Regions from separate parts of the Shinella sp. 20P9.1.1 genome, predicted to be linked through region 1. Evidence: riboswitches for the same ligand, from Rfam matches in the RefSeq annotation. Region 1 holds a riboswitch; each other region holds the start of a gene.
What was found. Region 1 has a riboswitch for cobalamin ahead of AC27VQ_RS23475 (aromatic ring-hydroxylating oxygenase subunit alpha). Riboswitches for the same ligand answer to the same signal wherever they lie in the genome.
Positions count from the first base shown of each region.

Region 2: another riboswitch for cobalamin. It lies ahead of AC27VQ_RS22585 (CbtB domain-containing protein); the one in region 1 lies ahead of AC27VQ_RS23475 (aromatic ring-hydroxylating oxygenase subunit alpha).
Region 3: another riboswitch for cobalamin. It lies ahead of bluB (5,6-dimethylbenzimidazole synthase); the one in region 1 lies ahead of AC27VQ_RS23475 (aromatic ring-hydroxylating oxygenase subunit alpha).

Region 1 is NZ_JBYOLC010000018.1:26,393-36,679, reverse strand. Features, by position in the region: gene AC27VQ_RS23505 (DUF6101 family protein) at 1-382, opposite strand, end outside; gene AC27VQ_RS23500 (DUF1217 domain-containing protein) at 679-3,000, shown strand; gene AC27VQ_RS23495 (FAD-binding oxidoreductase) at 3,004-4,434, opposite strand; gene AC27VQ_RS23490 (L-threonylcarbamoyladenylate synthase) at 4,449-5,423, opposite strand; gene AC27VQ_RS23485 (diguanylate cyclase domain-containing protein) at 5,581-6,630, shown strand; gene AC27VQ_RS23480 (DUF6656 family protein) at 6,677-7,288, opposite strand; cobalamin riboswitch at 7,602-7,813, shown strand; gene AC27VQ_RS23475 (aromatic ring-hydroxylating oxygenase subunit alpha) at 7,919-9,160, shown strand; gene AC27VQ_RS23470 (FAD-binding oxidoreductase) at 9,162-10,265, shown strand.
Region 2 is NZ_JBYOLC010000016.1:17,451-27,737, reverse strand. Features, by position in the region: gene cobN (cobaltochelatase subunit CobN) at 1-61, opposite strand, end outside; gene cobW (cobalamin biosynthesis protein CobW) at 315-1,364, opposite strand; gene cobU (bifunctional adenosylcobinamide kinase/adenosylcobinamide-phosphate guanylyltransferase) at 1,369-1,893, opposite strand; gene AC27VQ_RS22590 (CbtA family protein) at 1,895-2,680, opposite strand; gene AC27VQ_RS22585 (CbtB domain-containing protein) at 2,693-2,869, opposite strand; cobalamin riboswitch at 2,915-3,280, opposite strand; gene AC27VQ_RS22580 (peptidoglycan-binding domain-containing protein) at 3,360-5,294, opposite strand; gene AC27VQ_RS22575 (cobyric acid synthase) at 5,457-6,920, opposite strand; gene AC27VQ_RS22570 (hypothetical protein) at 7,166-7,309, shown strand; gene AC27VQ_RS22565 (ABC transporter substrate-binding protein) at 8,094-9,092, shown strand; gene AC27VQ_RS22560 (ABC transporter permease) at 9,336-10,247, shown strand; gene AC27VQ_RS22555 (quaternary amine ABC transporter ATP-binding protein) at 10,240-10,287, shown strand, end outside.
Region 3 is NZ_JBYOLC010000006.1:72,147-82,433, reverse strand. Features, by position in the region: gene AC27VQ_RS12360 (NADP-dependent malic enzyme) at 1-2,188, shown strand, start outside; gene AC27VQ_RS12355 (ABC-F family ATP-binding cassette domain-containing protein) at 2,245-3,828, opposite strand; gene AC27VQ_RS12350 (phytanoyl-CoA dioxygenase family protein) at 3,982-5,046, opposite strand; gene AC27VQ_RS12345 (DUF2865 domain-containing protein) at 5,315-6,427, shown strand; gene bluB (5,6-dimethylbenzimidazole synthase) at 6,434-7,120, opposite strand; cobalamin riboswitch at 7,166-7,386, opposite strand; gene AC27VQ_RS12335 (sensor domain-containing diguanylate cyclase) at 7,453-8,919, opposite strand; gene AC27VQ_RS12330 (TolB family protein) at 9,090-9,914, opposite strand; gene AC27VQ_RS12325 (NAD+ synthase) at 9,918-10,287, opposite strand, start outside.

The DNA of each region.
Region 1 (10,287 bases):
CCACCATCAACATGGGAATGCGGTAGGCTTCCGCCCAGCTGCGCCAGTCGGCGGCGATGTCGCAGAGATCGTGCGCCACCAGCAGCGGGATGCAGAGATCCGGATCGTCGTGGTGCAGTTCCAGCGTCACGGTAACGTCACCGTTGCCATGGTCGATGGCGCGGGCGGCGACACCCTTGAAGGCGCGGGCCGGAAGCGCAATCGAGAGCGGCAGGCCGCTCGACGGCAGGACCTTGCGCAGCACGGCGCCGCGTTCGTCCAGCGTGATGGTGGCATCGGTTCCCTCGCTGCGCAGCTCGAAGGTCACCGCCTGCGGGAAGCGCTTGGGATCGAGCCGGAGCGTGGTGCCGGCCCAGGCCGGCTTGGAAACGGTATTCAGCATGTCTTTCGCCCTTGTTTTCCTTGAGAGCCGGTGTCCGGTCTTCTCATCGGGACTTTTCGTCCTCTGAGGGCGAGAATAGGCGTGGCCCCTTCCTCGTCGCTTAAAAATCGCGGTTAAAAAAACTTTGCGCTTTCTGATGGTTATCAAAACCGCACGGGCTACGGTTTAGGAGACGTGAACATCGTCCGGGGCATTTGAACCGTCGCGGAGAAAGGCCCGGACAAGGCCCAGACAAGCCACGCGCGCGAGAATGGGGTATAATCGGCCTGCGTATGATCCGAAGGAAGAGTGCCTCGATGTTGTCGACCTATACGAGCTACAACCTCATCGCGAACGACATGTTGAAGTCGTTGAACCGGACGGCGACGGAAACGGTCAACGCCCGCGATGCGGATTATTACAAGGAAAACATCGGCAAGGTCACCTCGGTCGACGCGTTCCTCGACGACTACCGGCTCTATTCCTACGCCGTGAAAGCCTTCGGTCTCGAGGAGATGACCTACGCCAAGGCCTTCATGAAAAAGGTGCTGGACAGCGACCTGACGGACAGCGCGAGCTTCGCCAACAGCCTGACGGACGAGCGCTACCGCAATTTCGCGGCCGCCTTCAGCTTCGCCGACTCGACCGCGTCGGCGCAGACCGAAGTGCAGCTCGACGAGACGATCGGCCTCTACACCGCCACCGCCAACAATGCCGGCGACGCCATCAAGGAAGAGACGCGCTACTACAATATCGTCATCGACAGCACGACCAATGTCGATCAATTCCTCAACAATGATCGCCTGCGCAACTACATGTTCACGTCCTACGGCATCGACCCGGACACCTATTCGCGTGCGACCGTCCGCGGCGTGCTGACGAGCGATCTCAACGATCCCGCAAGCTTCTTCAACACGCAGTTCGAGACGAAGAAGACGGCGGCCGTGGCGGCGATCCAGACGGCCGCGGACGAGCTTTCGACGCTGCCGAACAACGCCACCAATGCCGCGCGCATTGCCCAGCTCAAGGCCGAGATCACCAGGCAGAACGCCGTCATCACGGGCGTGGATAAATACCGAACCCTGGCGGAAGCCTACAATTTCAATACGGACGGTACGGCCACGGCCGGCACCGTCCAGGACGCCGGCCAGAAGGCGACGACGAACGAGCGCTACACGCTCTCCAATCCGCGCGTGACCTCGGCTGCGGCGCTGCTCAACCGGGCCTATTTCGAGGAGAAGATCGGCTCCGTCACGAGCGTCAGCGAGCTTGTCAGCGATCCGCGCATGCTGAGCTACGTCAAGACGGCCTTCGGTCTCGACAAGCTCTCGGTCGTCAGCTCGACCATCACCAACATTCTGACGAGCAGCGCGGACCCGAGCGACACGTCGAGCTACATCAACATGTTCGGCGCCGAGGACAAGGCGAAGTATTTCGCCCTGCGCAACGCCTTCAACTTCCAGGAGGATGGCACGCTTGCGGCCGGCGATACCGCCCAGACGGCCGCGCAGACCGCGGTCACGGGCGGCGCCTATATGAACACCTACAACGACAAGGACGACGAGGCGGATGCGACCGCCATCAAGCGCTTCAAGAGCCAGATCAGTGCCGTCAAGACGGTGGCGGACTTCGTCGGCGAAGCGTCGGTCTACGACTTCGCGTTGAAAGCCTTCGGTCTCGATCCGACGAAGGTTTCCGCGCTGACGATCAAGAACGTGCTGAAAAGCGATCTCAACGATCCCAAGAGCTATGTGTATCAGCTCAAGGACGAGCGTTACGTCGAGCTTGCCAAGGCGTTCAATTTCGATGCGAAGGGCAACATCAGCGCGCCGAAGCTGGCACAATCCGAAGCCGAGATCATCGTCACCTCGCGCGCCTATGTGGTGGAAAAATCCCGTTTCGGAACGGACGACGACAAGACGAAGGCGCAGGACGAGGCGAAATATTACTCCGTCCAGATGCAGAAGATCGAATCCGTCGATGAACTGCTTGCCGACAAACGCCTCGTCAATTTCGTGCTCGAGGCCAACGATATCGACCCTGAGAGCGTCGACAATGCCTTCCTGAAGAAGATTTTCGCCTCCGACCTCGACGATCCCAAGAGCTTCGTTAACCAGCAGAGCGACCGCGCCTACCGCAAGATCGTCGCCTCGTTCAATTTCAACGCCGAGGGCAAGGTCCAGCAGCCCGACGACGCGCAGATCCAGTCGCGGCGCGGCATCTACGAGACGATCGACAACTACGTGCGCCAGCAGATGGAAGAAGAGGCGGGCAACGACAATGCCGGTGTGCGCCTCGCGCTCTATTTCGAGCGCAAGGCCGGCACGATCTCCAGCGCCTATGACGTTCTGGCCGACGATGCGCTGTTCCAGGTGTTCAAGACGCTTTTCCAGCTGCCGGACGAGGTGGGCAGCGCCGACATCGACGCGCAGGCCGACATGGTCAAGCGCTACCTGAAGCTCGAAGATTTGCAGGACCCGGAAAAGGTCGCCAAGATGATCACCAAGTTCTCGGTGCTCTACGATCTCGACAACCAGGCGACCGACGATCCCGCTTTGTCGGTGCTGACCAGTTCCGGCTCCGCCAGCATCAGCGCCGACACGATGATGTCGCTCGCGCAGCTGCGCACCGGCGGTTAAGGTTCAGATCGCGACGACCTTGCCGGGGTTCATGATGCCGGCCGGGTCGAAGGCGTGCTTGACCCTTCGCATCAGGTCCATCTCGATCGGCGTGCGCACTGCCGCAAGTTCGTCGCGCTTCAGCTGGCCGATGCCATGCTCGGCGGAGATCGAGCCGTTGTATTTCAGGACGATGCCGTGCACGAGATGATTGATCTCGCGCCAGCGGTCGAGGAAGGCCTGCTTGTCGGCGCCGACGGGCTGCGAGATGTTGTAGTGGATATTGCCGTCACCCATATGGCCGAAGGAGCAGATGCGCGCACCCGGCATCGCCGCCATGACGGCCGCATCGGCTTCCGCCATGAAATCCGGAATGGAGGAGACCGGCACGGAGACATCGTGCTTGATCGAGCCGCCCTCCGGCTTCTGGGCCGGCGACATGCTTTCGCGCATATGCCAGAGCGCCTTGCGCTGCTCCTCGCTGGAGGCGATCACGGCATTTTCGACCAGCCCCGCCTCGATGCCTTCGGACAGCAGCGCCTCCATCATGCGGCTCGCCGTCTCGGCGGCATCCGACGTCGAGATGTCGATCAGCACATACCAGTCGTGCCGGGTGGCGAGCGGATCGCGCACGCCGGGAATATGCCGCGTGGTGAAATCGATGCCGAGGCGCGGCATCAGCTCGAAGCCGGTCAGCGCCGTGCCGCAGCGGCTGGACGCACGCTCGAAGAGGGCGAGCGCATGCTCGACGGATTTCAGCCCGGCAAACGCTACCTCGTGGCCGAGCGGGCGCGGAAAGAGTTTCAGCACCGCCCCGGTGATGACGCCGAGCGAACCCTCCGCGCCGATGAAGAGATCACGCAGGTCGTAGCCCGTATTGTCCTTCTTGAGGCGGCGCAGGCCGTTCCACACCTCGCCGGTTGGCAGCACGACTTCGAGGCCGAGGCACAGCTGGCGCATATTGCCATAGGCGAGCACCGCGGTGCCGCCGGCATTGGTGGAAAGGTTGCCGCCGATCTGGCAGGTGCCCTCCGAGCCGAGCGAAAGCGGGAACAGCCGGTCGACATCCTCCGCGGCCTTCTGGATATCCGCCAGCACCGCGCCGCCATCGGCGACGATGACATTGCCGACCGGATCGACATCGCGGATGCGGTTGAGGCGGGAGAGCGACAGCACGACATCCGCCATGCCCTCGCGCGGCACGCTGCCGCCGACATGGCCGGTATTGCCGCCCTGCGGCACAATGGCCGTGCCGGTTTCCGTGGCAAGTGTCAGGATGGCCGAGACCTCCTCCACCGAACCGGGCCGCAGCACCAGCGGCGCGGTGCCGTGGTAAAGCCCGCGGCTTTCGACGAGATAGGGCGCGATGTCCGTGTCATCGACCAGCGCATAGGCCGGCCCGGTGATCGCGGCGAAACGGGCGATGAGTTCGGGAGAAAGCGTTGCCGCAACCATGGTCGTCTCCACTCTTATCCGCGCGGGGCGGCGGCCCTCTGCAAACGGTCGTTGATCGCCTCGCCGAGGCCCGTGGCGGGAATGGGCGAAAAGGCGATTGCACTGCCGCCCGCCGCATCCGCCTGCTTCATGTAGCCGAAGAGATTGGCGGCGGCTTCGGCAAGGTCGCCGGAAGGGCTGAGGTCGAGCACCAGCGCCGCTTGCGCCTCGCCGGGAAGCGGCGTGCCCCCGAAGCGGATCAGCACTTCGCCCGGCCGCACGTCGCTGGCATCGAGCCGCACCGGCGCATCGGGCGCATAATGCGAGGCGAGCATGCCGGGTGCCTCGATGGTCGCGCCGGCCGTCTCGTTGCGCAGAACGGGCAGGCCGGTGACGCGCTCGATGTCGGCTGCGTCCAGCCCGCCGGGCCTCAGCAGGCGGATCGTCCCGCCCTCGACCTTGATAATCGTCGATTCGAGCCCGACGACCGCCGGCCCGCCATCGAGGACCAGCTCCAGCTTCGCGCCGAAATCGTCGGCGACATGGCGGGCCGTGGTCGGGCTGATGCGGCCGGATGTGTTAGCGCTGGGCGCGGCGAGCGGCTTGCCGAAGGCGGCGAGCAGCCGGCTGGCAAACCCCTTGGGAATGCGGATGCCGACAGTATCGAGCCCGGCGCGCGCCAGCGGATGGATGGCGCTCTCCGGCCGGATCGGCAGCACCAGCGTCAGCGGCCCCGGCCAGAAGGCTTCGGCGATCTTTCGCGACAGCGGGTCGAACACCGCATGTCTCTCCGCCATGGCGAGATCGGCCATATGGCAGATCAGCGGATTGAAGCGCGGCCGGCCCTTCATGTCATAGATGCGGGTGATGGCGAGCGGATTGGTGGCGTCGGCGGCCAGGCCATAGACCGTCTCGGTGGGAATGGCGACCGGCACGCCGCGGCCGAGCGTTGCGGTGGCGCGCGCCAGCGCTTCCTCCGCATCCGTGCGCGTATCAACGATATCAGCCATCTCGCCCTTCCGTCTTTGCCGCTTCCTTTACAGCGCTTTGTCGGCAAATGCCAAGAGTTCGGCGGATGGCTAAAATTCGAACGGCCGGATTAGAGCGGCCGAAAGACCGGGCTGTTACGGTCAGGGTGAAAAGTCCCGCAAGCAGGTCCGCATCTGAATGGCTAACAGGAAATCCTCGACCACCGACGTCGCCTTGCGCGTTGCAACGGCCATGAAGCAGATGGGCATAGACGGCCTGCCGCGCAATTACGAACTGGTCTATGAGGCCTATGCCGGCAGCAACCCGGATCTCGTGCGCGACTTCATCGCGCTCGGCAAATACAAGACCCAGGCCGCGCTCGACGAACTCGGCAGGAAATACCTGCCGCACCAGCACGAGGCGAGCGTGCTGCAACGCTCGGCCGGCGCGATCAGCAGCGAGATGAGCAATTTCATGGACCTGCTCAGCCAGGAACGCTCCTCGCTCAACGATTACGGCCGCCTGATCGGCGAGGCGTCGCAGGTGATCGGCAGCGTCGGCGGTGCACTCGGCAGCTCGCTCGAAGCTCTGCAGCGCGCCACCGAACAGCGCGTCACCCACACCGCCGAGATGGCCGAGAAGGTCGCCGCGCAATCGGCCACCATGGACGGCATCCAGAAGGAAATGGCGGAATTCGAGGCGATGAAGTTCGTCGACCCGCCGACCAGGCTCGGCAACCGCCGTGCCTTCAACAAGGCTCTCGCCCGCGTCTATGCGAACCCCTCCCTGCCGATGCTCTGCGGCGTCGTCGTGGCGGAAGTAGACGCCGAACGCCGCTTCTCGCCGGCCCAGATAGAGGCGCTGTCCGACCATCTCGTGACCTTCTACGGCGGCCTCATCCGCCAGGCCTTCCCGTCAAACGACCTCGCCGTGCGTTTCGACGGCCTGCGCTTCGGTTTCCTGTTCAACACTTCGGATGAGGGGGAGGTGGAGCGGCTGATCGATCTGCTGCGCGCCGCCTTCCAGACGGTGGCGCTGCGCGATCCGCGCACCAACCGCAATCTCGGCCATCTTACCCTGTCGGCCGGTGTCTGCATGTCGGATCGCGCCGAAAGCGCGCTGGACCTGTCCTCGGCCTGCGAGCGGGCGCTTCTGGAGGCGAAGGCATCCGGCGGTGACCAGATCGTCGTCTACGGTCGCGGCGACGAGGTGCCGGCGGGCAAGGAGTGGATGCTGTATAGAGCGTGAAAAGCAATTCCAGCAAAAGTGTGAAGCGGTTTTGCGTCCGGAAAACTTAAAGCGCGCTGATGATCTTGCGCAGCGCCTCGTTGCGGGCGCCGAGCATCAGTACGTTCTTCATGGCGAGCTTGGGATCATCCGTGCGGAAGATCACGCCGTTGCCGCGCACCTTGCGATCGATCGTCAGGCGGCCTTCGTGGTCCGTCGGCGTGATGGCGACGGCGAAATACATGCGGCTCTGCTTTTTCGAAATGCCGGCGAAGAACTGCTCTTCCTCGCCGATCTCGGCAAAGAAATTGGCCATGTAGAAGGCCCATTGCACGTTCTGGAAATCCGCGAAACTCGAATTGGCCACCGTGATGTGGCAGTAGCCGAGATGCGGCGTTTCGGCGAGCGTGCGGTGGAAGATCAGCTTCGGAAACTGGATCGAGCGGTGAAACCCGTTGATGCGGTCGTGGGTGACGGAGCCGGCGCGTTCCAGCTTGCGGCCCGTGCGCTCGGCCACCTCCTCGTAGGACAGGTAGCGCTTCTCGCTCGGGCTCCAGCTGTCGGGGGTGCGGTCGATGCGGCCGGTGCGCAGGAATTCCGTATGCACGGCGGATTTCGGCGGGTTCGCGCGCTTGTAGGCGACGGCGTCGTAGTATCGAAACTTCGTCTGCTGCTGCACGCCCGGCGCTCCATGTTCGCGCGGCACTCCGTGCTCGCGCCCTGATCGCGGAAGTTTATGGAAACGCCGTTAAGCATTCCTTTCCGTTCGGACCCTCAATCCTTGCAGGGCGGTTTCGATGGTCGCAATATGACAACTTGCCTCTTTAGCGCCCAGCTTGCCTGCTCTCGCGCCTCTACGCATGATTAAAAGGCATATTATATTGATATAAATCGACAAATGTCGTTTCTAAAAGACTCTCATTCATTTTTCGACTGTCGTCAAATCATGAAGTCACGTCGTTTTTTGGCATGTCGAACGACGATTCTTGCGGTTAGATAAAGACACTCAAGGTGTCGCCTTCTAGGGAGGGCGGAGAATTGGGAAGCCGGTCAGATTCCGGCGCTGCCCCCGCAACGGTGTTGGAGAAAACGCGGCACAAAGCCACTGGACGGACTGTCTGGGAAGGCGCCGCATCGGTCCGCAGGTCCTGTCCTGCAATGACCACTCCTCAGCCCGGAAACCAGCCTGGAGAAAAGATCGTGACTGGCTGCGGCGGGCGGCCGGGAAGCGTGCACGCCGGGCGTTTTCACGCCCGGATGCCGTCTCCTCCGTGCGCCTCATCCCCAAACTGGACCTATGAGGATTGCCATGGATATCCGCAGCGACGTGCTCCGCAAGCTCAAGAACCGGCGTGAAGGCCACAGCCTCGAACAGGCCTTCTACATCGACCCCGACCATTACAAGCTCGACATGGAGACGATCTGGTATCGCGACTGGCTGTTCATCGGCCATGACTGCGAAATCCCGAAGGCCGGCAATTATTTTACCGTGCAGGTCGGCGATTATCCCGTCGTCATCACCCGCGATCGCTCGGGCACGATCCGCGCGCTGCACAATTCCTGCCGCCACCGCGGCTCGCGCGTCTGCACCCAGCACAAGGGCACCTCGGCCAAGCTCGTCTGTCCCTATCACCAGTGGACCTACGAGCTCGACGGTTCGCTGCTCTTCGCCCGCCACATGGCGGAGGATTTCGACAGGACGCAGCATAGCCTGAAACCGATCCATTGCGAGACCCTCGGCGGCTACATCTTCATCTGCCTCGCCGACGAAACCCCGGATTTCTCCGCCTTCCGTGCCAATGCCGAACCCTATCTTGCGCGCCACCGGCTCGGCGAAACCAAGGTCGCCTTCGAAAGCACGATCATCGAGAAGGGCAACTGGAAGCTCGTCTGGGAAAACAACCGCGAGTGCTATCACTGCGCCGCCAACCATCCCGAACTCTGCCGCACCTATCCGGAAGCACCGACTGCGACGGGCGTGCAGGGCGCCAAGGACGACCCTGTGATTGCCGCGCATTGGGCGAAATGCGAAGCATCCGGCCTGCCGAGCGAGTTCCGCATGTCGCCGACCGGCCAGTTCCGCGCGGCCCGCATGCCGCTCATCCAGGATGCCGAGAGCTACACCATGTCCGGTGCGCGCGCCGTCCAGCGCCCGCTGTCGAACGACGTGCAGGAAAGTGGCATCGGCACGCTGCTGCTCTTCCACTATCCGACGACGTGGAACCATGTGCTGGCCGATCATGCCATTACCTTCCGCGTCCTGCCGCTCGGCCCCGAGCTGACGCAGGTCACGACCAAGTGGCTGGTCAACAAGGATGCCGTCGAGGGTGTCGATTACCGGCTCGACGAGCTCACCCATGTCTGGACCGAGACCAACGATCAGGACCGCCAGATCGTCGAGGAAAACGCTTTCGGCATTCGCTCGCCGGCTTACCAGCCTGGCCCCTATTCCCCGGAGGACGAGGGCGGCGTCATGCAGTTCGTCGAATGGTATTCGAATTTCATGATCGACCGGCTGGACAACAAGCAACCGATGTCGCGGGTGGCCTGACATGACGATTTCGAGCCATTTCCGCCATTTCGACGAACTTCACCCCTGGCACGATCGCCATAACCTGCTTGAATGCATCGCCGCGACCGTGGAGACGGCCGATGTGATGACGTTCACCTTCAGCTCCGATCAGAAGAACTGGTTCCGCTATCTGCCGGGCCAGTTCGTCACGCTGGAACTGCCGGTGTCGGAAGACGAGCCTGTCATGCGCACCTACACGCTCTCCTCGACACCTTCGCGGCCCTTCTCCGTCGCCGTGACGGTGAAAGCGCAGAAGAACTCGATCGGCACGCGCTGGATGTTCGATCATCTGCGCCCCGGCATGAAGCTGAAGGCCTTCGGGCCGCTCGGCGATTTCTCCTTCGTGCGCTATCCGGCGGAAAAATACCTCTTCATCTCGGCGGGCTCCGGTGTGACGCCGATGATGTCGATGACGCGTTGGATGGCGGATTGCGCGCCGCAATCCAACGTGGCCTTCGTCTCCTGCGCCCGCAAGCCGGAGGACCTGCTGTTCAAGCCGGAACTCGAATGTCTCGCCGCCCAGATGCCGAACCTCGCCCTCGGCTTCGTCGTGGAAGGCCACAATCCGCGTGACGGCTGGCACGGCCTGCGCGGCCGCATCGATGCCGCCCGCCTCTCGCTGCTCGCGCCCGATTTCCGCGAGCGCACCGTCTTCTGCTGCGGCCCCGAACCGTTCATGCGCGGCGTCAAGGACATGCTGAAGGTCTGCGGCTTCGACATGAACCGTTACCACGAGGAAAGCTTCCAGCCGGCCAATGCGCCCGCGCCGGAAGAGATCGCCATCCGTGCCGGGGCCGGCGAGCAGGCGGCCGACGTCAACGCCGTCTCGACCGTCACCTTCACCATGGCCGGCAAGGATGCGCAATGCCCGCCCGGCCAGACGATCCTGCAGACGGCCCGCGCCGCCGGTGTGCGCATCGGCGCGGCCTGTGAGGGCGGTCTCTGTGGCACCTGCCGGGTGATGAAGGTCTCGGGCGAAGTCGAGATGCGCCACAATGGCGGCATTCTCGATGACGAGATCGAGGAAGGCTACATCCTCGCCTGCTGCTCGCGGCCGATCGGGGATGTGCAGATCGAGGCCTGAGAGAGGTGCCGGCGCAGCCACG
Region 2 (10,287 bases), on a different contig from region 1:
CAAGGTCGATCGCCTCCTTGCCATCGGCGATGGTGCCCTTCTGGGCTAGCAGGAGATGCATGCGGTGCCTCCCCTTTGCCGGCGTGCCGTGCGGGTGGATCCTCGGGTCAAGCCCTGACACAACGAAAGAAGAGGAGGACGACGCACAGCAGCGACGGTTACCTCTGCTGCACCGATCGATGCAGACCGAAACCTCCCCTCCCCACCGTCATCCTCGGGCTTGACCCGAGGACCCACCGGCACGGCAAGCCAGACATAGCCGGGCCGCACCGGAAACGAGGACGAAGGGGACTGCTGCACGCTCATGTCGAAAATCACACCGCCGCGGCGATGGCAGCGCGCACGGCTTGCTCGTCCATGTCATGCAGGCCGATCACGACGAGGCGGGTGCCGCGGGTCTCACCGGCGGCCCACGCGCGTTCGAAGTAATTGTCGATACGCGTGCCGACGGCCTGGATGAGCAGGCGCAGCGGCTTGCCGGGAACATCGGCAAAACCCTTGACGCGCAGCACGTCATGTTCGGCGATCACGCCCTTCAGGCGCTCGATGAAGGCGGCAGGCTCGGCAATCGCCGGCAATTCCACAACAAAACTGTCGAACTCGTCGTGATCGTGCTCCTCGCCGTTCTCGTGCTCCAGCTCGTGGTGCGACTTTCGGTTGGCGATATCGTCTTCCGTGCCGACGCCGAGGCCGAGCAGGACAGCGGCGGCGACTTCGCCGTTCTTCGCCTCGATCATCGACGGCTTGCGGGCGATACGCGAGGCGACCTCGTCACGCACGGCAAGCACACCGGCGGCGTCGAGAAGATCCGTCTTGTTGAGGACGATGAGATCGGCGGCGGTGAGCTGGTCTTCGAAGAGTTCTTCCAGCGGGCTTTCGTGGTCGAGATTGTCGTCCTCGACACGCAGCGCGTCCACTTTGTCATGGTCGTCGGCAAAACGGCCGGCGGCGACGGCAGCGCTGTCGACCACGGTAATGACGCCATCGACCGTCACCTGCGTCTTGATTTCCGGCCAGTTGAAGGCGGCGATCAGCGGCTGCGGCAGCGCAAGGCCCGAGGTCTCGATGACGATATGATCGGGACGGTTTTCGCGCTCCAGGAGCTTCGTCATGGTGGGGATGAAGTCATCGGCGACGGTGCAGCAGATGCAGCCGTTGGTGAGTTCGATGATGTCGTCCTCGGTGCAGGCCTCAGCGCCGCAGCCCTTCAGCACGTCGCCATCGACGCCGAGATCGCCGAACTCGTTGATGATGAGCGCGATGCGCTTGCCGCCGGCATTCTGCAGCAGGTTGCGGATCATCGTGGTCTTGCCAGCCCCGAGGAAGCCGGTGATGACGGTGGCGGGGATCTTCTGTTGCAGCATAGGCTCAACCCTTCATTTTCAGCGGCAGTCCGGCCGCGATAAAATAGACTTCCGGTACGAGGGCCGCGACCTGCTGGTGCAGCCGCCCGGCATGGTCGCGAAAGTCACGCGCCATGCGATTTTCCGGCACGATGCCAAGGCCGACTTCGTTCGATACGAAGACAAGACGACCCGGCGCGTCGTTGATGGCCGACAAAAGGCCGGCGAATTCCTGTGTGATATCCCGCTCCTCCAGCATTAGATTGGTGAGCCAGAGCGTCAGGCAATCGATGAGGACCGTCCGGTCCTCGCGCGCCACATCCTTGATGCAGGCCGCGAGCGCAATCGGCTCCTCGTGTGTTTCCCAGCCTTTTCCGCGATCTTCCCGGTGTTTGGCGATGCGTTCGCGCATCTCGTCATCCCAGGCGCGGCCGGTGGCGATATAATGACGCGAAAGGCCGGTCTCGGCGACCAGCCTTTCGGCAAAAGCGGATTTTCCGGAACGCGCACCGCCCAGAACCAGGACGGCTCCGGGCGATGTCTGTTTCATGTCAGGCTGCCCTGGCGATCTTCTCGTTGGCAAAGCCGAGCGAGAGGCCGAGCACGATCCAGAAGAACAGCGTAGTAGCGAGCGCCGCGACGGCAAATTCCGCGCCGAGAACGGCCGGAACGTTGCTGGAAATGTCGGACGGCTGCGGCGCGCCATAGACCTGCGGGGCGGCTAGAAGCACGACACCGGCAACCTTGGAGACGATGCCCGGCTTCAGGAACAGCAGGTAGAGACCCGCCGCCGAAAGCGCGACCGTCGCAACCCACCAGATCTGGCGCTGGGTCAGATCGGCAGCCGGGAAGCCCGGAAGCTCCGGCGGCAGGCCTATGGCCGGCAGCATATGCACGGCAAGCCAGCCGGCAGCCCCCCACAGCGCACCGTTGGCAACGGTGATGGGATTGCCGGAAACGAGGCTGAAGCCGGCGAGCAGCAGAGCAAAGCCGGTGCCCGTGACGAGGTTTGCCAGAAGCGTGCCGGAGAAGCGGCTCATGCCGAACATGATGCCGCCGTCCTCGTGGTCCTCGCCCTCATGGGCATAGGCGACCGAGATAGGCGAGAGCGCCGAGGCGACATCGAGGATCACGGCACCGAGCGAGGAATGCTCCTGCGTCGTGGCAGCACCATCTGATGTCGCGGGCGTGGTGCCGTCGCCGGCCGGGGCGGCTTCACCCTCGAACTCTTCGGCGTGCAGAATCAACGGCACGACTCGGGCCTCCTGGGCGGCCGTCATGAGCACGCCGGAGAACAACCCGGCCACCAGGGCAGCCAGGAGATAACGAACGATCATGTCGAGAACTCCTTAGTGGCAGGGAAAGCCGTAGGAGTGACGCGTGTCGTGTGCCGTGTCGTGCAGCACGGCCGAATTCGCAAGGCCGGCGCCGAAGACGAGGAAGGCGCCGAGCAGCAGGGCGAAAACGCCGGCAACGAGACGATCGTTTGCGGAAAGAACAACAGAAGACGTGGTAGAAACAGCCATGACAACCTCCGTGCAGGCAGCGGGGAAAATTCCCCTGGGCGGGCGATATGCCCTCATTGTCTGGCAGGTCTCCTGGCTCGCAGCGTCCGGCGCGTCAGCGCCTCCGGGTCACCCTCGCCTTCCCAGGTTTTCCGGCAATCACGAGAGGCGGACGATTCGTAGAAAAAGAGGCGTCCAACCCCGGCTATCGTGATGCCACCCAGTGGCTTTTCCGGCTGGTTCTCGTTTCGCGATTTCAGGCACCATTGCCCTTCGCCGCGAACATCCTCCCCTCCGGATGGGCGTCCCTCGCTACTCTACAGTCGCGGGGTCGGCCGTGATTGCAGCGCCCTGATTGGGTCCACCGCGTCACATTCCCATTTACTCCCCGGTCCGTTTCCGGACCAAGGAACCATCCAATATCGCTGATGATTATGCTTCCCGCCCCGGGAAGTCAATCGACCGGCAGCGGCATGGCCTGTGCCAAAACCGCCGTCCGGCCGTCGCAAACTCAATAGCCGGGGATGATCACCACGCCGCCGCCATCGTTGTAATAGCCGTCGTCGCGGTAATAGGGGCCGTCATAGTAGCCATCGACGGGGCCTTCCAGCACGTCGTAGTCGCGCTGCTGGTAGCGGCGCTGGCGATTCTGCCGTGCCTGCCGGGTCTCGGCATATTGCGCGGCCTCGCGCAGCGCGCGGAATTGCTGGCGCGGCAGGTAACCGTCTGCGCGATAGCCGGACGCGCCCTGCCAGGCGGCGATCGCCGCGCGAGAGCGCGGGCCGAAGACGCCGTCGGCACCATAGGTGTTGTAGCCGAGCAGGCTCAGGTAGCGCTGGGCCTGGGCGCGAACGGAGCGGTCCATATAGGTCTCGCGCGGATCGACGACCGGCTCGGCCTTGCGCGTAGCGTCGGCGGTTGCCGCGTCCTCGTCCATCTGCGTTTCCGGCTTGGCGCTCAGGGCGGCGATGCGCTTGCGGGCGTCATCGACATAGCGACCCTGGGGATATTGGTAGAGATAGTCCTTGTAAGCCTTCTCCGAACCATCGGCGACAGCGCCTTGGAACGTCTTGTCTTCCGCACGTTTTGCGGCCGCCGCCTCTTCGACGGCGCGCGCGCCATTGTCGCTGTCGGCGTCCTGCGGCGCGTTTTCACGCGCAGCCGTCGCATCATCTGCGCTATCGGCCGGTTCCTGGCTATCCGCGGGCTTCTGGGCAGCGGCGGCCTCTTCGGCGCGCTTCTCTGCCTCATCGGCAAGACGCGCGGCTTCCGCGGCCTTGGCTTCGGCATCGGCCGCCGCCTTGGCGGCCTCGGCCTTCAGGCGTTCGACTTCCGCAGCCTTCTCTTCGGCGAGCTTGCGGGCAGCGGCGGCCTCCTCCTCGATCTTGGCCTTCTCGGCGGCGGCAACCTTTTCCGCCTCGATGCGCTTGGCCTCGGCTTCCTGGCGGGCGGCCGCTTCCTCTTCGGCACGGGCCTTTTCCGCCGCAGCAGCTTCTTCGGCCTTCTGGCGATCCGCCTCGGCCTTCAAGCGTGCGGCCTCTTCAGCCTTGGCCTTCTCAGCGGCGGCATCCGCCTCCGCCTTCAGGCGCTCGGCTTCAGCGGCCTGCTTTTCGACAACCGCGCGGGCTTCCGCTTCCTTTTGCTCGGCTTCCGCCTTCAGGCGGGCGGCCTCTTCAGCCTTTGCCTTTTCCGCCGCAGCGGCTTCCGCCTTGGCCTTTTCAGCAGCGGCGGCTTCGGTCTTCGCCTTCTCTTCCGCCGCAGCCTTTTCATCGGCAAGCTTGCGGGCGGCGGCGGCTTCCTCGGCCTGCTTGGCCTCGGCTTCAGCCCTCAGGCGCGCGGCCTCCTGCTCGACCTTGGCCTTTTCCGCCTCGGCAGCCTTCTGCGCCGCTTCCGCAGCCTTCTTCGCCTCGGCCGCCTTCAGGGCTTCCTCTTCGGCTTTTTTGGCTTCGGCCGCCTTCTGGGCTTCGTCTGCGGCCTTCTTCGCTTCGGCGGCTTTACGGGTCTCCTCTTCAGCCTTGGTCTTTTCAGCCTCAGCGGCTTTCTGCGCCTCTTCCGCCTGCTTGGCCTCGGCCGCCTTCTTCGCTTCTTCGTCCGCCTTCGCCTTCTCGGCAGCGGCGGCTTCCTCGGCCTTGGCCTTGGCTTCCGCCTCTGCGGTCACGCTCTTGGCAGGCCTCTCCTTGGCGGCGGCCTGCAATTCGGCGATGCGAAGGCGGGCCATGGAGGCGAAGGTGCCGTTGGGATATTGCTTCAGATAACCCTCGTACTGGGCGACATCGCTGCCGGACGAGACCTTCTGCCAGAGCGAAAACTCCTCCTCCCAGCGCTTGCCGGCGCTGCCGGCTTCCTTGCCGGTGGCGGCCTGCGCGAAGGCAACGGCGGGCATGCCGGCCAGCGACAGCCCGAGAAGGCCGGCCAGAACGGAGCGTGCGAGAGGTCCAGAACCCATATATCTCACCCTTTTGGATCGCGCGGGGCGCCTGCGCCCGGTCGTCCGGGCGGATTTCCATCACTCCTCGCACCGAATTCTGGCGCAACTTTGGTGCGGCAGAGCGGCAGCAGGGAACCTGATGGCTGTACGTTTGAGAGCGCTGATTTAATCAGCCCCGTTTCATCGGATTGGCTGTAGGAGACTATCGAGCCAGGCGGGATCGAGAACGGATTCCAGCTCCGCCGCGACACCGTCGAGCGCGGCATCGACACTTGCACGATAATCGAAGCCACCACCCTCGATGCCGAAATCGGCGAGAAGCCGGGCGCGATACGCGTCGCTGGACAGAAGCCCGTGCAGATAAGTGCCCATGACCCGCCCATCGGCGGAGACCGCGCCATCCGGCCGCCCGTTGATGCTGACGGACGGACGAAGGACGTCAGGGCCTGTGGTACGGCCGAGATGGATCTCGTAGCCCTCCAGCGGCACATCATATTGCAGGGAGCGGGCACTGCTGTTGCGCACGGTCTTTTCCGGCGCCATCTCGGTTTCGACAGCCAAAAGGCCCAACCCTTGGACTTCGCGCTCGCTGCCCTCGATGCCGAGCGGGTCGGTGACGCGCTGCCCGAGCATCTGGTAGCCGCCGCAGATGCCGATGACGCGGCCGCCGCGGCGCATATGAAGCTGGAGGTCCTTGTCCCAGCCGGCAGCGCGGAAGTCGCGAAGGTCGGAAATGGTGGATTTCGAGCCGGGCAGCACGACGAGGCCGGCATCGGCCGGAAGCCGCTCGCCCGGCCGCACGAAGACCAGATCGACCTGCGGCTCGGCCTTGAGCGGATCGAGATCGTCGAAATTGGCAATGCGCGGCAGGACGGGCACGGCCACCTTCAGCGCCCCTGCTCCGCCCTTGGCAAGCCGCTCCAGCACGACGGAATCCTCCGCCGGCAGATGCGCCGCCTGCTTCAGCCACGGCACGACGCCGAAGCAGGGCCAACCGGTGAAGCGGGCGATTTCGGAAATGCCGCTGTCGAACAGCGTCACGTCACCGCGGAACTTGTTGATGAGATAGCCCGTCACCATGCGCCGGTCTTCCTCCGGCAGGATCGCATGGGTGCCGACCAGCGAGGCGATGACGCCGCCGCGATCGATGTCGCCGACCAGCACGACCGGCACATTCGCCCGCGTCGCAAAGCCCATATTGGCGATGTCGCCGGCACGCAGGTTGATTTCCGCCGGCGAGCCCGCCCCTTCCACGACGACGAGATCCGCACCTTCGCTGATAATCCCGAAACTTTCCAAGACCGCGCCCATCAGCTTCGGCTTCAGCGCCTGGTAGTCGCGCCCCTTCGCCTGGCCGAATACGTTGCCCTGCAGAATGATCTGGCTGCCGACATCCGACTGCGGCTTCAAAAGCACCGGGTTCATATGCACGGAGGACGGCACGCGGGCGGCAAGCGATTGCAGCCACTGCGCACGGCCGATCTCGCCGCCATCGGCCGAAACGGCGGCGTTGTTGGACATGTTTTGCGGCTTGAAGGGACGCACCTTCAGCCCGCGATTGGCGGCGATGCGGCAGAGCCCTGCCACCAATACCGTTTTTCCGACATCCGAGCCGGTGCCCTGAAGCATGATCGTTCTCACCATGACGCCCTCCTAGCATTCGGCCCCGCCGCCGAAAAGCCCTGATTTACCGCAATCTTGCCGCAATCGATCACCGTGATCCGATGTATTTCAGCAACAGCCCGTCATGCAAAATCCGCAGGACTGATCTGCTGTTCATTCTGCGACATTTTGCGCCGTGAACGATCGTGACATCGGGCCTGATTGCGCCTATATCCACGTCATCAGACAGCCGAGGCGCGTGGCTTCGGATTTTTAGGACAAAGACCATGCTGTTCATCTTCAGCAAGCCGAACTTCGTACAGATCGCCTGGAACGGCATCGTTCCCCAGAGCCAGTCCCGCGTGCGCAACGTCGTCATGGACGCGCCGTTCGGCCCGCTCGGCTTCATCCGCACGCGCAACGTCGGCTGATCCTTCGAGCGCGACGTCAGGTCCGCTCGCATACGACGTCGCCTCTCTCCGGGAGGCGGCGTTTTTCTTTGCCTGTTGTCGGGGCCGTCATCGGAAAACAGCGCCCTGAAACGGCGAAAGCCGTGCATCCCTTGCGGTGATACACGGCTTGCCAAAATACGCATGGCGGCTTTCGACAAATACGCGTCGAAGCCCAGTCACCCCGGTACGCAATACCTTTCCGGAGCGGGCGGCGATGTCCCCCGCCGTGAGGAAACCAATAGCGGCACATCCTTACCGGACCGTTATCGGGAGCTTAAGCAAAGATGAATCGCAGCTATTTTTGAAAAAATTCGAAATATTTTTTTGGACGGCAAAGCGGCGCAGACAAGACAGGATATGTCCGCATTCAACGACCATCCCGCATCACCTCTGCAAGCACCTCTCGAACATTTGCCCGAATGCGAGCAAACGCCCAAATTTTCCACCGTCCGGTTGCCGGATTTCCAGCGTCTCGACGAGCCGGAAGGCTTATCCGCGTCACGAGACGGCGCGCAGGAGGTTGATTTCTCAATGAGAACCCGTAGGCTACCCCTGTAGCGCACGATAAGACGTCTCGGATGACAGGGTTCCTCCGGTGAACAAAAAACAGGGATCGGCGCTTTTGCAGCAGGGGGATTGGCTCGCCTCACTGGCATCGAACCTCCATGGCTGTCGATAGACTTTCGGGCAGACGGGACAACGCAGTAGCCTGCGCTGCCTTCCGGGTTGATTGCTGCATCCAAGACTGGGAGGTCTTAACCTAATGAAGAAGCTCCTTGCTTCCACCATCATCGCTGCCGGCCTTTATGGCTTTGCCGGTTCTGCCCAGGCGGCAGAATGCGGCGAAGTTTCCATGGCCGAAATGAACTGGGCATCGGCTGGCGTTGCCGCGCATGTCGACAAGATCATTCTCGAAAGCGGCTACGGCTGCACCGTGACGCTGGTCACGGGCGACACCATGCCGACCTTCACCTCCATGAACGAGAAGGGCGAGCCTGACGTCGCGCCCGAAATGTGGGTGAACGCCGTGCGCACGCCGCTCGACGCCGCCATCAAGGAAGGCCGTCTCATCCAGCTCGCTCCCCTTCTCTCGGAAGGCGGCGTGGAAGGCTGGTGGATCCCGAAATTCCTCGCCGACGAACATCCCGACATCAAGACGGTTCAGGACGCTCTGAAGCATCCGGAACTGTTCCCGGCGCCGGAAGACCCGTCGAAGGGCGCCGTGCACAATTGCCCGTCGGGCTGGAACTGCCAGGTCTCCACGGACAATCTCTATCGCGCGCTCGATGCGGACAAGGACGGCTTCACGCTCGTCGACACGGGTTCGGCTGCCGGCCTCGACGGCTCGATTGCCAATGCCTTCGAAAAGAAGTCCGGCTGGCTGGGCTACTACTGGGCACCGACCGCCATCCTCGGCAAGTACGAGATGACCAAGCTCTCCTTCGGCGTCGACCACGACAAGGCCGACTGGGATGCCTGCACCGCCGTGCCGGATTGCGCGAACCCAAAGGTCAACTCCTACCCGACCTCAGACGTCTTTACCGTCGTGACCAAGGCCTTCTCCGAAAAGGCCGGCGTCGCCATGGACTATATGAAGACCCGCCAGTGGGACAACGGCACGGTCGGCAAGGTTCTCGCCTGGATGGACGCCAACCAGGGCACGAACGAGGATGCTGCGAAGTACTTCCTCGAAACCTATCCCGACATGTGGACCAAGTGGGTTTCCCCCGAGGTCGCCGAGAAGGTCAAGGCCGCTCTCTAAACCGATCGCCGGCAGCCTTTCCGGCTGCCGGCCATTTCCACGACCTTAACAAGCGGCATCCGTCGCGCATCAAGAAACGGCAGAGGTCGCAAACAGCACAGTATCATGCAGTGGTTCGTGTCATGACGAACTGCAAGCCGGGAAACAGAACAAGAATATCCCTGTGCGCACCGTCTCGTTCGCAAATGCAACAAAAATACATTGCGTTGCGAGACAATAAATTCCGGTAGAGAGGGAACAGGAATGGCAGGTCTATGCGAATCGTTGCCAGACTTTCTTTGTAAATTTCCGGCCTTCAGTGACGTCAGCATCCGTGCAGTCCGAAAAAGTGTCGACGATGGCTTCAAGTCGCTCGTTCGAAGCTATGTGAACGCCATCGACGCGATGGTGCAGCCACTGCAATGGTTTCTGAACTATCTCGAGCGGCTGTTCGTCAGCTCGCCCTGGCCGATCATCCTTTTGATCATGCTGGGCATCGTCTATTTCGGCAGTCGCAACATCAGGATCACCATCGGCACTGCCCTCTCGATGCTAGCCATCGGGTTGCTCGGTCTTTGGAACGACACGATGGTGACCCTTGCGATGGTAACGGTCTGTACCTTCATCGCGATCCTGGTCGGCATTCCGATCGGCATTCTCATGGCCCGGTCCGACAGGGTGCAGGGCTTCATCAACCCGGTCCTCGACGTGATGCAGACGATGCCGAGCTTCGTCTATCTCATCCCCGTCGTTATGATCTTCGGCATCGGCAAGGTGCCGGGCCTCATCGCCGTCGTCATCTATGCCGTGCCGCCGATGATCCGGCTCACCAATCTCGGCATCCGGCTCGTCGACAAGGAAGTTCTGGAGGCGGCTGACGCCTTTGGTTCCTCCGGCTGGCAGAAGCTGAAGAACGTGCAGATGCCGCTCGCACTGCCCACCATCATGGCCGGCATCAACCAGACCATCATGATGTCGCTCGCCATGGTCGTCGTCGCCTCGATGGTCGGTGTCGGCGGTCTCGGCAAGAACGTGCTTCAGGCCATCAACAACCAGTTCTTCACGGTCGGGTTCCTCAACGGGTTCGCGCTCGTGGCCATCGCCATCATTTTCGACCGCACAAGCCAGGCCTATGGCAAGCGGCTGCAGAAGCATTCGGAGGTAATTCATGGTTAGTCATGCAATCGAGGTCCGCAATCTCTACAAGATCTTCGGA
Region 3 (10,287 bases), on a different contig from region 1:
CGGCAACCAGCGCGATCTCGCCCTTGCCTATTCGCCCGGTGTTGCCGCCCCCTGCCTTGCGATCCGCGACAATCCCGAAACGGCCGCCGACTACACGGCGCGCGCCAACCTCGTCGCCGTCGTCTCGAACGGTACGGCAGTTCTCGGCCTCGGCAATATCGGCCCGCTCGCTTCCAAGCCGGTCATGGAAGGCAAGGCCGTCCTCTTCAAGAAATTCGCCGGCATCGACGTTTTCGACATCGAAATCGACGCCCCGACCGTCGATGAGATGGTCAATGTCGTCTCCGCGCTGGAGCCGACCTTCGGCGGCATCAACCTTGAAGACATCAAGGCGCCGGAGTGCTTTGAGGTCGAACGCCAGCTGCGCGAGAAGATGGACATACCCGTCTTCCACGACGACCAGCACGGTACGGCCATCATCGTCGCAGCCGCCGTCCTGAACGGCCTGGAATTGGCCGGCAAGGCGCTCGGCGAGGCCAAGATCGTCGCGTCCGGCGCCGGCGCTGCCGCACTCGCCTGTCTCAATCAGCTCGTCTCGCTCGGCGCGAAGGTGGAGAACATCTGGGTGCACGACCTCGAAGGCCTCGTCTACAAGGGCCGCGAAGTCCTCATGGACCAGTGGAAGGCCGTGTATGCACAGGAGACCGACAAGCGCGCATTGTCCGAAAGCATCGACGGCGCCGACGTCTTCCTCGGCCTATCCGCCGCTGGCGTGCTGAAGCCGGAACTTTTGACCCGCATGGCGGAAAATCCGCTGATCATGGCGCTTGCCAATCCGACGCCGGAAATCATGCCCGAGGAGGCGCGGGCCATACGCCCGGATGCCATGATCTGCACCGGCCGTTCGGACTTCCCGAACCAGGTCAACAACGTCCTCTGCTTCCCCTACATCTTCCGCGGCGCGCTCGATTGCGGCGCGCGCACGATCAACGAAGAGATGAAGATGGCCGCCGTGCGCGCCATCGCGGCGCTTGCCCGTGAGGAAGTCTCCGACGTCGCCGCCCGCGCCTATTCCGGCGACACGCCGAGCTTCGGCCCGAACTACCTGATCCCCTCGCCCTTCGATCAGCGCCTCATCCTGCGCATCGCGCCGGCCGTTGCCCGCGCGGCGGCCGAGACCGGGGTGGCGTTGCGCCCGATCACCGATTTCGACGCCTATCTCGACCAGCTCAACCGCTTCGTCTGGCGCTCCGGCTTCATCATGAAGCCGATCTTCGCCGCCGCGAAGAAGGCCGAGAAGAAGCGCGTGATCTTTGCCGAAGGGGAAGACGAACGCGTGTTGCGCGCCGCCCAGATCCTGCTCGAAGAGAATACCGCCCTGCCGATCCTCATCGGCCGTCCGCAGATCATCGAAACGCGCCTCAAGCGCTACGGCCTTCGCGTGCGCCCGAATGTCGATTTCGAACTGGTCAACCCGGAAGACGATCCGCGCTACCGTGACTATGTCGAGGAGTACCTGAACCTCGTCGGCCGCAAGGGCGTCAACCCGGAAGCCGCCCGCACCATCGTGCGCACGAACCAGACGGTCATCGGCGCCCTGGCCGTCAAGCGCGGCGACGCCGATGCCCTGATCTGCGGTGTCGAGGGCCGTTATGCGCGCCACCTGCGCGATGTCAGCCAGATCATCGGCAAGAAGCCCGGCGTGCTCGATTTCTCAGGTCTCAGCCTCCTGATCTCGCAGCGCGGTGCGACCTTCTTCACCGACACCTACGTGACGATGGAGCCGACGGCCGAGGAAGTGGCCGAGATGACCATCATGGCCGCGCAGGAAATCCGCCGCTTCGGCATCACACCGCGCGCAGCCCTCGTCTCCCATTCGAACTTCGGTTCGCGCGAATCGGACAGCGCGCTCAAGATGCGCCGGGCGATGGAGCTTGTGCGCGAGCAGGACCCGGATCTGGAAGCCGACGGCGAAATGCACGGCGACGCCGCCATTTCCGAAGTGTTGCGCCAGCGCGTCATGCCGAACTCGACGCTGACGGGCGAAGCCAACCTGCTGGTCTTCCCGAACCTCGACGCCGCCAACATTACCCTCGGCGTCGTCAAGACCATGACGGACAGCCTGCATGTCGGCCCGATCCTGCTCGGTGCCGCCCTGCCCGCCCACATCCTGTCACCGTCGGCAACCTCGCGCGGCGTGGTGAACATGGCGGCGCTTGCAGTCGTGGAAGCCTCCTATCCGGCTTGAAGTCGATGGAATGATTGAAAGATGGCCGCCGGTTCCCCCGGCGGCCGTTTGCGTTTCTAGGTCCCGGAAAGCTCCAACCGGCGCGCGATGCCAATCGCCCGAAGAAAAGCCTCGTCGTGGCTGACGACGAGCAACGCGCCGTCATAGGCCCGAAGCCCCGCTTCCACCGCCTCGATGGAATCGATGTCGAGATGATTGGTCGGCTCGTCCAGGATGAGCAGCGGTGGCGGTGCCCCGCCCCCGAGCACGCAGGCAAGACCGGCGCGCAGAAGCTGGCCGCCGCTGAGGCTCCCTGCACTCTGCAAAGCCGCATCCGCGCGGAACATGAACCGCGCCAGCGCCGCCCGGCAGGCATTCTCGTTGGCCTCGGGATGGAGACGGCGAAAATTGTCACGAATGGAGAGGCCGGCATCGAGCAGGCTGACGCGCTGGTCGAGCATGGCGAACTCCGTGAAGACGCGCACGCTTCCTTCGGAGGGCAGCAATTGCCCTGTGGCAAGGCTGAGCAGCGTCGTCTTGCCGGAGCCGTTCGGCCCGGCCACCGCAATGCGCTCCGGCCCGGTGATGGTGAAGGAAAGCCCTCGAAGGATCGGGCGTTCCGGTTCATAACCGGCCGTCACGCCGTCGAGCTTCAACACCGTCTTGCCGGCGGCGAGATGCGTCGGCGGCACGGCAACGGTGAGCGGTTGCAGAACCTCGATCCGTCCCCGTGCGGTCGCCATGGCCTCCGCCGCTTGCGCCTGCCGGCTTTCGGCAAGACGTGCCTGCACACCGCCTGTTACCTCGCTGCGCTCTTTCATGGCACCGAGCATGATGCGGGGAATATCGCCCTTCGCCCTCTTGCGCTTGCCGGCGCCATCCTTGCGCGCCTTGCGCTCGGCGACGGCCTGCACCGAGCGCGCGAGATCTGCCGCGTGCCGTTCCGCATCGGACAACTGCCGCTGCGCAGCCGCCAGCTCCAGCGCCTTGCGCTCGCGGTAGGCGCTCCAGTTGCCGCCGTAGCGCGTGGCGCCGAGCAAGGTGAGTTCCACGATCGCATCCATGCATTCCAGCAATTCGCGGTCATGGCTGACGACCACCGCACCGGCACGCCAGCCGGAAAGCATGTCGACGACGGCCTGCCGGCCCTCCCGGTCGAGATTGTTGGTCGGCTCGTCCAGCAGCAAAAAATCCGGCTCGTGAAAGAGAAGGGCCGCAAGGGCTGCGCGCGTGCGCTGGCCGCCTGAAAGGGCGGCAAGTCGCGTTTCGGCCATTGCATTCAGCCCGACGCGGGCGAGCGCAGCGGCAAGGCGCGTTTCCAGCGTCCAGTCCGCATCCGCCAAGGCATCGGCTTCCGCTTCGCCGCATTCGGCTCGGCGGAGAAGGTCGAGCGCATCTTCGATGCCGAACAGGCTGGCGACCGTTTCCTCCGCCCCGACCTGCACGCTCTGGCGCAGCACGCCGATGGAACCATCGACGGTCACGGTGCCGGAGAGCGGTCGCAGATCGCCGTTGATCAGCTTGAGCAAGGTCGTCTTGCCGACGCCGTTGCGGCCGACAAGACCGGCGCGTTCGCGACCGAAGCTCAGATCGAGATGGGAGAGAAGCGCGTGGCCGTCAGGCGTGGACCACGAAATTTTCGAGAGGGTGATGGAAGGCATGGATACGAATTTCCCCGAGGACAAAACGACGTCGATTTGTGGTCGGGTTGAAATTCATGCTGCACCATCCGGTCGGTGTTGACGACGGGCGTGATATAGAGCCCGACCGGCGGCCTTGCAAGGGCAAGCCGCCAATCGGGGTATTCGAAGCCGTCAGGCCACCGGCGGCTTGTCGAGACGCTTGGACCATTCATCGGCCTTGCCAAGGCCGGCATCGCGCCAGGGCGAGCCCTTGATGCCGAGCTTGCTGCGCAGGCGCATGCCGGAGATGATCCAGCGGTTCATGCCCGAGGCGATGAACGGCAACGAGGCAATGTGCAAGCCGGTGAACGGCAGGAACGGATTGCGGCGCAGCGAGCCGTAGATCTCGATGCGCGTCGTCGTCTTGTAGCTCGGGCTGCGGGCGTGAAAACCATGCGTATCGGCAACGATGAGCGTGTTGGCCTTCACGGTCATCTTCACCGGCTGACCGTATCCGAGCGCACCGAGCTCGTCCGGCATGATGCGCAGCGAGCCACGGGCGGAATAGATGTTTTCGATCGCATCGGCGTTTTCACTGATGCCGCGCTCCCAGGCGAGCCGCTGCGGCGTCATTTCGTGTGAGCCCGGCACATAGGCGAACGGACCGTCCTCTTCACCGACATCGCGCAGGAACAGCCAGGCCTTCGCCGTCGGCTGGAACGTGTCGCTGTGCAGCGCCGTCTGCGGATCGGTCGAACCGGCCGCAACGACGGACGGCAGGGCCATGACGATCTGAACCACCAGCAAGGGCTGGCCGGAATGGGAGGAGACGTAGCGCAGCAGGTTGGTCAGGCGCGGATCGTTGCGCGCGGCCTTGAACCCCGGCAGGGTTTCGAGGTCGCTGTCATCGATGATCGCGCGGCGCGTGACCGTCGCGCCCTGCTTCATGTCGTAGCGCTCGAAATCGCGCTCGGCCAGTTCGCGCGTGACGGCGGCAAAAACCTCCGGCGACAAAAAATTCTCGATCTTGACGAAGCCGGTCTCGGCATATTGCCGGCGGTGGTCCGGCGCGACGAGGTTTTCCAGCTTCCTGCGGCGCCAGGCGGCCATGCGCATGGCCAGCGACACGCGTTTTTCATGCAGGCCCTTTTTGTTGAGCCACTTGCTGCCGATAACAGGATTGTCGGCAAAGGATTTCGCGCCCGATGCGAGTTGCAGCGCATAGAGAGGGCTCAACAAGACTGACGATATCTTCATGGTCACCTGCCTGCGGGATGATTGCGCCGCCGGAAGGCGACCGTGCCGTAACCGGCTGCTGCATATATGCCGAGAGTGCTACACCAAGCCCCCCGCGAGATCAATTGCGCCGTCCGCGCAAAGCTGACCAGATAATTCATATTATCTCTTCGGCCGTTAATCACAAATCCGGGAGCGCGTTGCACGGCGCGCGCAGTGGCTTATGATAGGAACATGATCAAGGTGCGCCTCGGGCCGCCTTCCAAGCTCTCTTACGGGATATCAGGACGTGAAAGGACGCCTTCGCCTTTTGTTTGCGCTCGCAACCGGCCTGTCGCTCCTCGTTTCGGGCGGCGCGTCGGCGTCCGACGTGTGCGAACGGATTCAGGCGGAACTGGCAAACCTCCCTCGGGTCATGGTCGACACCACAAGCGCGCGCAAATATGCCGGCGCGATCGCCCGCCAGAATATCCAGTTGCGCAAGGCCAAGAGCGACCAGCGCCGCCTCGGCTGCTCGTCCGGCAGCATCACCGTCTTCGGCGGCGAGAACGAAGCGGCCTGCGACACGCTGGAAACAGTCATCGGCAAGATGGAGCGCAACCTCTACATCCTCGACCGCAAGCGCCGCGAATTTGCCGGCGGCATATCCTCGCAAGGACCGCGCAGCCGCCTGCTCGCCACGCTGGAAACCAACGGCTGCAACGACGACGCGAAGGTGATGCCGATCGCCGCGACCGAAACCCTGCGCACCTTGCAGGACGATACGCGCACCCTGCCGCTGGGCACCATGCCTGAAGACAGCGGGCGATTGCAGCTGCGCTCGCTCGGTGGCAGCGCCGGCCATGGCAATCTGCGTACCGTCTGCGTGCGCACCTGCGACGGCGGCTTCTTCCCGATCTCGTCGGGCGCGACGCCGCTCGATTTCCGCCGCGACCAGAAGGTCTGCGCGATGATGTGCCCGCAGACGGAGACGCAGCTTTTCTACCAGTCGATGACACCCGGCCAGGAAACCGAGCAGATGACGTCCACCGTCACCGGTCGGCCTTACCGCGATCTCGAACATGCCTTCAGCTACCGGACCCGCGATCTCTCGAAAGCCGGCACCTGCGGCTGCAATCTCTCCGCCTATTACCAGGAGATGATCAAGCGCCAGAAGGCGATGAAGGGCGAGACCGCTGGTACGAGCGGGGGCACGACAGAGGAAGCCCTGCCGGAAACCGGCTCCATCACGACGATCACAACCCGGCAGGACAAGCAGGAAACAGCAAAAACCCCTGCCAAGATCGAGGACCGTGACTACGATCCCACGCATAGCAAGGTGCGCACCGTCGGCCCCGCCTTCTTGCCGGAAAACGAGTCCGCCATCGATCTCGGCCGCCCGGCCGATGCAGGCGTCAACTGACCGGCTTTATGCAGTCGCCGGCCAACGCTCCTCGAACACCAACTCTTCCAGCGGCAGGCGCTGCCGCCATCCCTTCACCGCCAGTTCCGGCTCCGCATACAGCTGATCCACGAAGCCGACGCAGAGCCAGGCAACGATTTCGACATGGGCGGGAATGCCGAGAATGTCGCGGATATCGCTGTCGTGGAAGATGCTGACCCAGCCGACGCCGACCCCTTCCGCCCGCGCCGCGAGCCAGAGATTCTGCACGGCGCAGACCGTGGAATAGACGTCCATGCGCGGATTGTGCGTGCGGCCCAGCACCACCGTGCCACCCCGCGTCGGATCGCAGGTCACACAGATCGACAGCGGCGCCTTCAGGATGCCTTCGAGCTTCAGCGCGCGGTATTGCGCCTGCCGCTCGCCCGAAAACATATCCGCCGCCTCGGCATTGGCCTTGAGGAAGGCGCCATGCACGGCACGGCGCGTTTCCTCGCCGCGTACCAGCAGGAAATTCCACGGCTGCATGAAGCCGACGGACGGCGCGCTGTGCGCGGCATGCAGCAGGCGGCCGACGAGATCGTCGGGCAAGGCATCGGGCAAAAACTGGTCACGCACGTCGCGGCGCGTTTCAATGGCACGATAGACGGCCTGCTTGTCCTCACACGGAAAAGCGCCCGCCCGGACGAGAGCGTCCGAGAGTTCTGTTCGCATCGTTTTCTCCCCAACAATGCGTCCAACCTGCCGCCGTCCGCGCGGTTCGGTCTATCTCGCCAGGCCGGTCTTCTGACTTCGGTTCACACGGCCCGCACCTGCCTTCCCGGTTCAAGAACCAGTGGCAAAAGCTTGAATCGATTCAAGCTTTGGAGTGCACGCCATCCCCGTCACAGCGTTGGGCACGTTCCGGACCTGGATATTGCACCCGCACCGAATTCCCGATTCTCCCGCATGTCGCGGGCACCTGACTGAAAAGGATATGCGCACGGCTTTAGGGCACGATCAAGCCCGCCCGCGCCGCGCACCTGTCTCATAGCGTCTCGGCGGCTTCAGGCAGCGCGCGCCGCACCCGCTTCGGCCACCGTGCCAGCATCGATATCGCCTGCATGAAAGGCACGGTTGCGGCCGGCATGTTTGGCCGCATAGAGCGCGGCATCGGCCATCACCATGACATCGTGCAGGCTGCCGCCGTGATCCGGGAACTGGGCAATGCCCGCGCTGCCGCCAATGAGCAGAAGCTGGCCGTCATAGGCGATCGGCACCTGCGCATCAAGGACCAGCGCCTCGGCAAGCGCCACGAGGGTTTCGCGGGAAAAATCGCCATTGAGAAGAATGGAGAATTCGTCGCCGCCGAGACGCGCCACCGAACCCTGTTTGCCGACACGATCGGAGAAGCGCCGGGCAACCGCCTGCAGCACGATATCGCCCGCCGCATGGCCATGACGGTCGTTGACCGCCTTGAACTTGTCGAGATCGAGGGCAAGGATCGCAAAGGGCTTGCCGTTGCCCCTGGCGATGGTGCGACGCACCTCCTCGTCGAAGCCGCTGCGGTTCTTCAGCCCCGTCAACGGATCATGCCGGGCGAGGAAGGCGTTTTTCGCCTCGCTGCGCTGAAGCGCCCTGACCAGCGCGGAAAAGCGCAGGGTCACGAAGAGCATGACGCCGGCAAAGACCAGCACGAAAATCGCGATCTGCGGAAGAGCCGAGCGCCAGACGAAGGAGCCCGGCATATTGGGCCGCCAGGAGGCGACCATCGGATTATACGCATCGCCACCTACGGGCGTCATCACGAGGCCCGGCTCCTCGGTGACGATGGGCGTGAATCCGAGATCATGCACGCCGAGCCGCCGCTCGGCACTGGACAGCATCTTCTGCGACACCGGCTTGACGGTGATGAGCAGGGTCGGCTCCAGACGGCTTGCGGGAATATAGAGCGATTTCGGAACGACGGCCTGCACGACGACGATGCTCATGACGCGGTCGATGAGCCGCATGCCCGAGACATGGATTTCCGGCAGTGCCGGGGTCAGGAGATCCGGGTCCTCCTTGGCGCGCGCCACCTGCCAGCCACCCCGATCGGGCGACAGTGCCTCGCGATAGGCCCGCTCGGCGCGGCGGGTGAGATCGCTCATCCATTGCAGCTTTTCACGCGCCTTGCGGTCGGAAACCTTTTCGCCACGATGCACGCCGAGGATTTTTTCACCATCCGGCGAGGTCAGGATCATCCAGGAGAAGCCGAAATCGGACCACATCCAGTCGCGCATCTGGTCACGCACGAAATCGTCGTCCGGCATGCCGTGGGCAAGTGCGCTAAAGCTCTTGTCCCAGAAGGACAGCTGGCTCTGATATTGCACCACCTGGTCGATCTGGTGGCTGAATTCGTTGCGGACCAGCGTGCGCTCGGTCTCGGCGACAAAACTGTCGGCGCGTTCGATGGCATAGTCGAGGACGAAGAAGTTTGCCGCGCCGAAAAGCCCGACGATCATCACGGCCGCAGCGCGAATTGCGAAACTCACCCTGCGCCGTTTTCCCGTCCGGCCTTCTTCAGTCCTGCCCGTCATCGTCACCCCTGCCTGCCCCCGCCCGGTTCCGGGCATTGTTGAACAGAGGCTAATTGGCAGACCGCAAAATTCACTTAAACAGGCTGGTGAGCGAAAACTTAACGCATATGCACCACAAATTGTGATCAGACCGGCGCGTAACGCACAAAGGCGAATTCGCTGCCGTCCGGCGACCAGTTCGGCACGTTCATCGTGCCCTGCCCACCGAAAAGATCGAAGAGAATCCGTGCATTGCCGCCGTCCATGTCCATGAGGCGCAGCCGCACGTTAAGATCGCGCGGATGATCGAAGACATCGCCGTCATAGGACAGCACAAGCAGGTGTTTCCCATCAGGCGACGGATGCGGAAACCAGTCGCCAAAGGGGCTGTCGGTGATGCGGGTCGGCTCGGAACCGTCGGGACGCACCCGCCAGATCTGCATGCGGCCGGTGCGGCTGGAATTGAAATAGATCCATTCCCCATCCGCCGAATAATCCGGCCCGTCATTGCGCCCTTCTCCAAAAGTCAGCCGCTTTTCCTCACCCCCCGACACAGGAATCGTGTAGATATCGAAGACATCGTCACGAATGCCGCAATAAGCGAGCGTCGCGCAATCCGGCGACCAGCCGTGCCAATACGACGGCAGGTTCGGCGTCACCAGCCTGGGAACGCCACCCTCGGCCGGCAGCACATATATCGCCGATTTGCCGAATTCCACCTTGTCGCTGATAACAAGCAGACGCCCGTCGGGCGAAAGCCCATGATCGTTGTTGCATTTGACGGCAAAGCCGGTGTCGATCCGCTCCGGCGCACTGCCATCGAGCGCCAGCCGGTAGAGCAGCCCATCGCCATTGATGACGAGAAACCGCCCGTCCCGCGAAAAATTCGGCGCCTCGACCAGTTGCTCGGTCTGCCAGACGACACGTGTTTCACCGGAGACGATGTTGTGGATCTCGACCGAGCTGCGCATCGCCTACCCCCGGTCGCGATACCGATTGGTGATCGGATAGCGGCGGTCGCGGCCGAAATTCTTCTTGGTGATCTTCACGCCCGGCGCCGACTGGCGGCGCTTGTATTCGGCGATGTAGAGCAGGTGTTCGATGCGGTGCACGGTATTGACGTCATGGCCCCGCGCGACGATGTCCTCCGTGCTCATCTCCATCTCGACGAGGCATTCGAGGATGTCGTCGAGGACGGGATAGGGCGGCAGCGAATCCTGGTCGGTCTGGTTCGGCCGAAGCTCGGCGGAGGGCGCCTTGTCGATGATGTTCTTCGGGATCACCTCGCCCGTCGGCCCAAGCGCGCCCGGCGGCAGATGGGCGTTGCGCCAGCTGGAGAGCGCA